2 regions of the Paenibacillus mesotrionivorans genome follow, and region 2 is predicted to be linked to the other one. Evidence: a T-box and tRNA genes for the amino acid it is inferred to sense, from the RefSeq annotation. Region 2 holds a T-box; the other holds one or more tRNA genes.
The links. A T-box is a leader RNA that pairs with one kind of tRNA and senses whether it is charged. The one in region 2 lies ahead of ACI1P1_RS29400 (proline--tRNA ligase), so its partner is inferred to be a tRNA-Pro.
Positions count from the first base shown of each region.

Region 1 (4,527 bases), on a different contig from region 2:
CGCTTTGCCTGCCAAGCCAGGGTGACGGGGGCCGTAACGGTAGAATTGCCGGAGGACCCGCTTAAAGCGGCCATAAGAGCGCAGCTGAAACGCCAGCAGGAGGAAGAGGATTTGTGGTAAGGACAAGCATGGAGCTGCTGCGGCAGCTTTTTTTGCGTTCAGGCTTTTTTTTAGATTGGCGTGCCATGCATAAGCCCTGCTGACCGCTCATATATCATAAATCGGGGAAGCTTTGCGCATACCTTGCGGAAAGCCGAATTGGACCGTGGGCACTCCCGGGAATTTTACTATAGAATTCTCTGTCATATTCCGGGGCTGTACACATATATTTTTACTAGTCCAAAAGATGGTACGAGTGTGGCTTCCAATGCGGTGCACATCAGTCATCTTTTTCGGGTACAGGAAGGGCAGGAGAAACGGATCGGCGGGATGCTCCGGCGCTTGGTGTACTACATTTTGAAGGAATTCAGGAGGGGATCATGTTGGAACGAGTCGATATCATTAAGGACATTGCTGAACGCACCGGCGGAGACATCTATCTCGGGGTGGTCGGAGCGGTACGGACAGGGAAATCCACCTTCATCAAACGGTTTATGGAGTCGGTGGTTATTCCCAACATCAAGAACGAGTCGGATCGGGTGAGAGCGGTGGATGAGCTTCCGCAAAGCGCCGCCGGCCGCACCATCATGACTACCGAGCCTAAGTTTGTTCCCAACAATGCGGTTCAAATTTCGGTTGGTGAAGGCTTGAACGTGAATGTCCGGCTGGTGGATTGCGTCGGTTATGCCGTACAAGGGGCTAAAGGCTATGAGGATGAAGCCGGTCCCCGGATGATCTCCACCCCCTGGTTCGATGAGCCGATTCCCTTCCAGGAGGCTGCCGAAATCGGCACCCGCAAGGTGATTCAAGAGCATTCCACCCTCGGTGTAGTCATTACCACAGACGGCAGCATCGCCGAAATTCCGCGTTCCTCTTACGTAGATGCGGAAGAGCGGGTGGTAGCCGAGCTGAAGGAAGTCGGCAAGCCGTTTATTCTGGTCATCAACACGATGAAGCCTGACAGCGAGCCGGCTCAAGAGCTGCGTGCCGAGCTGTCCGCCAAGTATGATATACCGGTCATGGCCTTGTCCGCCGCAACCATGGGTGAAGATGACGTGCTGTCCGTGCTGCGCGAGGTGCTCTACGAATTCCCCGTGCATGAAGTGAACGTGAACCTGCCCAGTTGGGTGATGGTGTTAAATGAGAAGCACTGGCTGCGTACGGAGTTCGAATCCTCTGTCCGTGACACGGTGCAGGACATCCGCAGGCTGCGGGATGTGGACCGTGTGGTAGGCCAATTCGGGGCCTACGACTTTATCGAACGCGCCGCCTTGGCGGATATGAACATGGGCCAGGGTGTAGCCGAGATCGATCTGTTCGCCCCGGATGAGCTGTATGACCATATCCTCCAGGAAGTAGTCGGTGTGGAAATCCGCGGCAAGGACCATCTGCTGCAGCTGATGCAGGACTTTACCCATGCCAAGCGGGAATACGACCAGTTCGCAGAGGCACTGGAAATGGTCAAAACCACCGGCTACGGCATTGCACCGCCTACTCTGGCCGAAATGGCGCTGGATGAGCCGGAGCTGATCCGCCAAGGCTCCCGGTTCGGTGTACGCCTGAAAGCCACAGCCCCCTCGGTACATATGATCCGGGTAGATGTGGAGTCGGAATTCTGCCCCATCATCGGGACGGAAAAGCAAAGCGAGGAGCTGGTCCGTTATCTGATGCAGGATTTCGAAGAAAATCCGCTGAAGATTTGGGAATCCGATATCTTCGGCCGGTCGCTCCATTCCATCGTCCGGGAGGGCATCCAGGGCAAGCTGGCCATGATGCCGGACAATGCCCGCTACAAGCTCCAGGAAACCCTGGGCCGGATCATCAACGAAGGCTCCGGCGGTCTGATCGCCATCATTCTCTGATTACAAGCTTCCCCCTCCATAAAGCTCCGCCTGTGGAACCCCGGTCCGCAGGCTGGGGCTTTTTGCCTATTTATGCTCCAATACACGCAATTTGTCGTATCCGTAAGGGAAAACTTCATTTATCGACTTGAAATTGGGCCGACGGTGTATTACTATGAATTTGTTCGTTTTTATCCAATGGACACGTATAATTCCGAAAGAATCGGTAAACACATGTAATATACCGGGGGGAGGTGAATATGCATGAATAAATCCGATTTGATCGCCAAGGTTGCAGAAAGCTCCGAACTGTCCAAGAAGGACGCTACGAAAGCTGTCGAAGCGGTATTCGAGGCCATCACCGAAGCGCTGCAAGGCGGCGACAAAGTTCAGCTTGTTGGATTTGGTAACTTTGAGGTTCGTGAGCGTTCCGCTCGCAAGGGCAGAAACCCGCAAACCGGCAAGGAAATCGACATTCCCGCAAGCAAGGTGACTTCCTTCAAACCCGGCAAAGCTCTGAGAGACGGTGTACAATAATCTCTCGTACATAGATGCTTATACGGAAAAACGACAGGCCGTGGAATCTGATTTTCGGATTCTTCGGCTTTTTTGATGCCCTGCGGGTATCCGCGGAGCTCCTTCGACGGAAAAGTCTGATTTGTCCTGAATTGTCTGACTTTAAAAAAGTGATATCGAAAAGGTTGACACACCTTGCGAAATAAGGTAAACTCATTTTTGCCGCCGGGAAATGGCGGGCGCTTAAAGGTATCGGGGTATAGCGCAGCCTGGTAGCGCGCACCCTTGGGGTGGGTGAGGTCGCACGTTCAAATCGTGTTACTCCGACCATGTGAAGAAGACATCGTCAATTGCGATGTCTTTTTTCTTTTTTTCTCTGGAACTCTTTACAAATGGTTAAAAAACGAATATAATCGTTTTTGTTGACTTAAGGTATCGGGGTATAGCGCAGCCTGGTAGCGCGCACCCTTGGGGTGGGTGAGGTCGCACGTTCAAATCGTGTTACTCCGACCATGTGAGGAAAGACATCGTTAACTGCGGTGTCTTTTTTCTTTTCTCCGGGGTTTGACAGGAGAGGGACAATCCAGCATCATAGGGATAGGAAGCTTTTAGAGGAGGTCCAAGCAGATGGACAAGGAGCAGGCGCAGAGCGGAGAATATTTCGTAGTGAAGGCCAAGGATAACGGTGTGCATGTAATCGGTTTGACAAGAGGACAGGACACCCGCTTTCACCATACGGAAAAGCTGGACAAAGGGGAAGTAATGATCGCCCAGTTCACGGATCATACCTCTGCCGTGAAGGTCCGGGGCAAAGCAATCATTTGGACAAAATATGGAGTTGTTGATACGGAAGAATAAGAATATCGGAATAAGCAGGCATAGCCTGCTTTTTTCTTTTGTACAATGGAAAGGGGGAATATGAATCGGCCGGGCCTTGGTTCCGGCGGCTGGAGTTGATAAACAATGAAGCTGGCTGCGCGTTTGGCCGCGGCACTGCTGGTGTCACTGGGGATTGCCTGGGGACTGTCCTGGCTGCCCCAAGGAAGCTCACAGGCGGATCCGGTCTTCCAACCGGGGGGCGCCGGTTATCTGACGGAAACCAATTTGGTGGACGCGCTTGCCTCGGTACCGCTGGATCTGGAGATTGCCAGCGCCAATCTGCAGCATGGTGTACTGTCGGTGGATCTTTTTTTGCCGAAGGGTGTGAGCGGAGAAAGATTCGTCTATCATGATTTGTATGGGCTATGCAGCTTCTCCTGGAATTCCACCGCCAACGTGAACCATCTGCTGGTTCGGGTGCTGCAGCAGAACGCCGGCGACCGGCATTCCAAGGAGCTCCTGCTTGCCATGGAGGCTAAACGGAGCCAATGGAACAGGGAGGTGCTGCCTGCGGAAAGTCCCGTTGCCCTCTTCAAGAGCGAGCTGGAAAAGCAGGGAAATTTCAGCTACACCCCCCTATGGATGAAACAAAACTGACTGCCGCCACAAAATATTCACGAAATCGTGCGGTCAATTGCAGGTTATGCTATAATTAAATGCTGTAGATTTGAGTGTGATTTTCATCATGTTCGGAGGCAACCGGATGAGTTCATTTCACCTGCCCGAGTTGGCAAAGCAATATACACAGTACGATATGATCAGGCTTCACACGGAAGTGCCCGCTTTTCCGGAGGCACGCTCCAGGCTTCTTTTGGCCTTTCTTCATGAATCCGGCAATGCGGGGAAATCGGCAGAAAGCTTGACGCTGGCCGTATCTCTGGTTCAAATGGGCATCGATATCCATGAGATGGTTTCCATGTCCAATCAGGTGAAAGAAAAGAAGGCTGTCCGTTCCCGCCAGTTGAAGGTATTGGCGGGTGATTATTTCAGTTCAGGATATTATCATCTCCTGTCCGAAGCCGGGGAGATCGGCATGGTGGAGCATATTGCAGGTTCCATATGCGAGGTCAACCGGCTCAAAATGACGCTGTACGCCCGCATCCGGCAATTGAAGCTGACTGCGGAGGAGTATCTTCAGCAGATGGCGGGCATCCGCGCACAGCTTTTCGCAAGGTTCGACCATCTCATGAAA
Region 1 is NZ_JBJURJ010000001.1:311,636-316,162, reverse strand. Features, by position in the region: gene ACI1P1_RS01505 (2Fe-2S iron-sulfur cluster-binding protein) at 1-120, shown strand, start outside; gene spoIVA (stage IV sporulation protein A) at 483-1,961, shown strand; gene ACI1P1_RS01495 (HU family DNA-binding protein) at 2,205-2,477, shown strand; tRNA gene ACI1P1_RS01490 (tRNA-Pro) at 2,710-2,786, shown strand; partial or broken gene ACI1P1_RS01485 (translation initiation factor IF-2 associated domain-containing protein) at 2,765-2,824, opposite strand; tRNA gene ACI1P1_RS01480 (tRNA-Pro) at 2,893-2,969, shown strand; gene mtrB (trp RNA-binding attenuation protein MtrB) at 3,084-3,314, shown strand; gene ACI1P1_RS01470 (hypothetical protein) at 3,420-3,932, shown strand; gene ACI1P1_RS01465 (heptaprenyl diphosphate synthase component 1) at 4,039-4,527, shown strand, end outside.
Region 1: it encodes a tRNA-Pro, which carries the amino acid that the T-box ahead of ACI1P1_RS29400 (proline--tRNA ligase) is inferred to sense. The anticodon was not compared.

Region 2 (4,527 bases):
CATATATTAAATACCATATATTTACATACTCCCAAGGTGATAAAGTGGCATTTCCCCCCCCCTTGTCGTCCATTATCCCCTACACTCAGGAAGCCTGCCCAAAGCCTAAACTACCCATAAAGGAAGCAAACACCAATCAAAAGCAGGTTCACTACCAATAAAGGAAGCAACCACCAATCAATAGCAGGTTCCCTTTCTATAAACGAAGCAGCCTACCAATTAATTGCTGGTCCATCTGTGCTAAAAATGACGTTCGACTCAACTCAACCCCATCTAGCGGATATCCCCTCAAATCAAATCGATCGGTTTGGTTACATTCTCGACTCCCCACTAACCACACGCCCGAACCACACGCCCGAACCACACGCCCGAACCGCAACCACTTCGGCCAAGACGAAATGACTGTGGGCGGACTCCGGAACAGGGTCAGGTCAGTTCTCCTTGCTGTACTGTACCTGTGCTTCCTGACTATAGGGGATAATGGACGACAAGGAGGTTAAGGGGGATATTATAGTCATGAAATTACATGTTATGGTAAAATTATAAATCCGTCTGCTCTACAAACCTATGTCTTATGAGATAAGGGAAGGTAACATTCCACTATTTGCCCCACACAGCTGTTTTAAGTGTGATAGCGGAACCTTTCTTTCCGCTATCCAGCCATAGGGGGGGCGTTTATGTGGTGAAACGAAGCAATAACGGAAGTTTGGCTTCCGCTATTGCCCTTTTCACGGATCGGTCTGGCCATTAGCGGACGAATGCCTTCCGCTATTGCCTCGTTCTCGCAATGTTCCAGCCCTTAACGGAACTTTCTCCTCCGCTAACCGGAATACATGCTCCTCCTGTAGTCCGGATGGTGTTATTGGAGGGAATCCGCATCAGCTCATCCAATAGCCTCTTCACCAAATCGGCCGCGGCCTGGGCGGTGTCTGCTATGGATACCTTTTTGCTAATGCGTTTGTCCCGGGTGACCAGCTCGCAGCAGCCCGATTGCAGATTTCGGGGGCTGGCGATCATCCGGACGGGTATGCCCAAAAGGTCAGCGTCGGAAAATATTACGCCTGCGCTCACGGACCGGTCATCATAAAGCACCTCGATGCCCAGCCGCTGCAGCTCCTGGTATAGCCCATCGGCGCATGCCCGTACATCCTCATCATCCGCCCGCACGCAGCACAGATGCACCTGCCACGGTGCGATGGACATGGGCCAGATGGGCCCGTGCTCATCTCGGTAAATTTCGCAAACGGAGGCGGCCAGCCGCCCGATGCCGATGCCGTAGCAGCCCATCACAGGTGGCTCCAGCCCGCCTGACTGATTCGCTGCCAGCATGCCCATGGCCCGGGTATATTTGTCCCCCAGCTGAAAGATATTGCCCACCTCGATTCCCCTTGAAAGGGTAAGCGCAGGTTGATGGCAAGACGGGCAAATGCCACCCTCCCGAGCCTTCGCCAGGTCATGAAATTCCGCCCCGGCACAATCCCGTTCCATATCCAGACCGGTGTAGTGGTGGTCGGGCAGATTTCCGCCGCAGCATAAGCCGGAAGCTCCTTGCAACGAACGGTCGAAAATAATGGTGTTTCCCTGCCCCAGCTCAAGTCCCACAGGACCGATAAAGCCTACTTGCAGCCCGCAGCCCTCCTCCAATACAGCCGGCTTCACATCGCAGCCCAACAGGTTGGTCAGCTTGGTTTCATTCACCTCCAGGTCGCCCCGGATAAAAAGAACCACCAGCCGCCCGTCCGTCTCCGTCTGGTATACTACCGCCTTGCAGGATTGCGCCTCCTGCAGACCAAGAAACGCGCATACCTCTTCGATGCTACGCATTCCCGGGGTATGGACCAGAGCCAGCTCCGGGCTGCCAGTTTGTATAAGCGGATGAGAGGCGGCGCAGGCTGGAGCGGCAGTATCCACAACAGACACTACAGCAGACTCCACAGCAGGCTCCGCAACATGCTCCGCCGCCTCCATATTGGCCTTGTAGCCGCATTCCGGGCAAAGCACCAGGGTGTCCTCGCCTACAGGGGTTGGCAGCATGAATTCATGGGATAAGCTTCCGCCCATCATCCCCGTATCCGCCGCTATGGCGATCACCTGGGGGAGCCCCACCCTGGCGAAGATCCGCTCATATGCCCGGTAGCATTGTTGGTAATACTCCTGCAAGTCCTCCAAAGAGGTGTGGAAGGAATACGCATCCTTCATGGTGAATTCCCGTACACGGATCAATCCGCCGCGGGGGCGGGCCTCATCCCGGAACTTGGTCTGGATCTGGTAAATCATGAAGGGATAACGCAGATAGCTGCTGCCGTATTCCCGTACCAGTTGGACCGCCGCTTCCTCATGGGTCATGCCCAGCAGATGGGGACTGCCGTGCCGGTCCCGGAAACGGAGCAGCTCACTGCCGACGCTGGCCGCCCGGCCCGATTCCTCCCAGAGACTCTCCGGCAGCACAACCGGCAGCAGCACCTCCTGGCCGCCAATGGTGTCCATCTCCTGCCGGATAATCTCCTCGATCTTGCGTGTGATCCGGCGCAAGGGGGTGGCCTGGGCATAAATCCCGTTGCCCACAGCCTTTATATATCCTCCGCGCACCATCAGCGCATGGCTGTCGATTACACAGTCGGAGGGTTTTTCCCGGAACCTTTCGCCTACAAGCCTTGTCATCTTCATACCTGCTGCCTCCTTTAGGGAATAGAAAATAAGGAACACAAAAAAAGCCCCAAGCCGAAAAAACGGCTTAGGGCGAACAGACAGTCCGCGTACCACCTAAATTCCACAGAGCATCGCTGCGCTGTGCTTTCCAAGTACGGGGCCAACTACAGCCCGATACCTTTCCCTTATGACGGAGGAAATCCGATAAGCCCTACTACATACGATTCAGGCCACAGCTCCAAGAGGGGTTTCCGCATCCTGTCCGTGAAGATTCGCACCAACCATCTTCTCTCTGGGACATCCAGCATACGTACTGGTTCTTTTCATCGCTTTTGATATTCGATTACGTGGAAGTGTAGCAAATTTCGAATTGTCTGTCAATTGGCAAATACCCGTTGGCAATATCCGGCGTCAGGCACCGCAGGGCAGCAAGCCAGGATAAGCCGCCGGCTCCAGGCCTCGTTATAATAAAGTTACCGTACGGGAGAAAGGGGAATACAAATGGGAGTTGAGGACTCCGTCCAACTGGCGCTTGAAGCCATCGATGACCGGATCAAGGAAGAAATTAGACCGTCCGAGCTGGCCGCTCTCGCCAACTATTCCACCTATCATTTTTGCCGGGTATTCGGCTCATTGGTCGGGACGCCGATCATGGCTTATGTAACCCGGCGAAAGCTGGATTTTGCACTGTATGACCTGTCCTTGGGCAGGAAAGTCATTGATGTGGCTATGGATTACGGGTTTGGCACCCATGCGGGTTTTACCAAGGCCTTCAAAAAATGCTTTGGTTATCCGCCATCCCTGTACCACCTGCATGTCAATGCGCAGCCGCCGGGCAAACCGGCGTTAGGAAGCATCCAATCAAGAACCGGAGGAATAAAGCATATGCATGTTGCGATTATGGAAAAAGAACCTATATTGGTGGTGGGCTTCGAATCCCGCCACACCATGCCGCAGGTGAAGCGGGTCAGCGATATCCCCGCCTTCTGGGACACCATGTCCATGGAATACGGCCCGATGCTGTCCCGGCTGCACCATACCTTTACCCAGTCGGAGCACTGTGAATACAGCGTTTGTTACAATGTGGACGAACACACAGGGGAGTTCTCCTGGGTGTTGGGGGTAGGGGTGGACAATCAGGAGGACAAGGGCAAGATTGAGGCGGATATGTGCCAAAAGGTCATACCGGGCGGGCTGTACGCCATATTTACTACGCCGCGGGTTCCCGAAAAGGAGTATCCTCAATCTATTCCTGCCGCCTGGAAGGAGATTCTGACCAACTGGCTGCCAAATTCGGATTATGAATATGATGAATCCAGGCTGGATTTCGAAAGGTATGACGAGCGGGACCACGCCTGGCTGCATGAAGGTACCTGCCAAATGGAGATTGCCATCCCGATCCGCTTGCGGCAGTAATTGCGGCAGTAATAGGCTAAGGTGTGTGAAGGATCGGCCTAAGCCGGGTATAATGAAGTATTATACCGGCAAAGGATGATCGCCATGCTCTATGAATACAAGCTGAATACGGATGCGGAGAATTTCATTGAGGTTACGGCAATGGTGCGTGAGGCTGTGGCCAAAAGCGGGGTCCGGGAGGGAACCTGCCTGGTGTATTGCCCTCACACAACCGCGGGGATTACCATCAATGAGAATGCCGACCCGGATGTGGTCACGGATATGCTGCTGGGATTGGCCAAGGCTTTCCCGGACCGTCCGGAATTCCGCCATGCCGAGGGCAATTCCTCCGCCCACTTGAAGGCGAGCTGCGTTGGCTCCAGCGCAACCGTCATCATCGATGGTGGGCGGCTTCTGCTGGGGACCTGGCAGGGGATTTACTTCTGCGAATTCGACGGTCCGCGGAGCCGGAGATTCTATGTG
Region 2 is NZ_JBJURJ010000030.1:34,964-39,490, forward strand. Features, by position in the region: gene ACI1P1_RS29400 (proline--tRNA ligase) at 769-2,667, opposite strand; T-box leader at 2,733-2,985, opposite strand; gene ACI1P1_RS29405 (AraC family transcriptional regulator) at 3,151-4,065, shown strand; gene ACI1P1_RS29410 (secondary thiamine-phosphate synthase enzyme YjbQ) at 4,150-4,527, shown strand, end outside.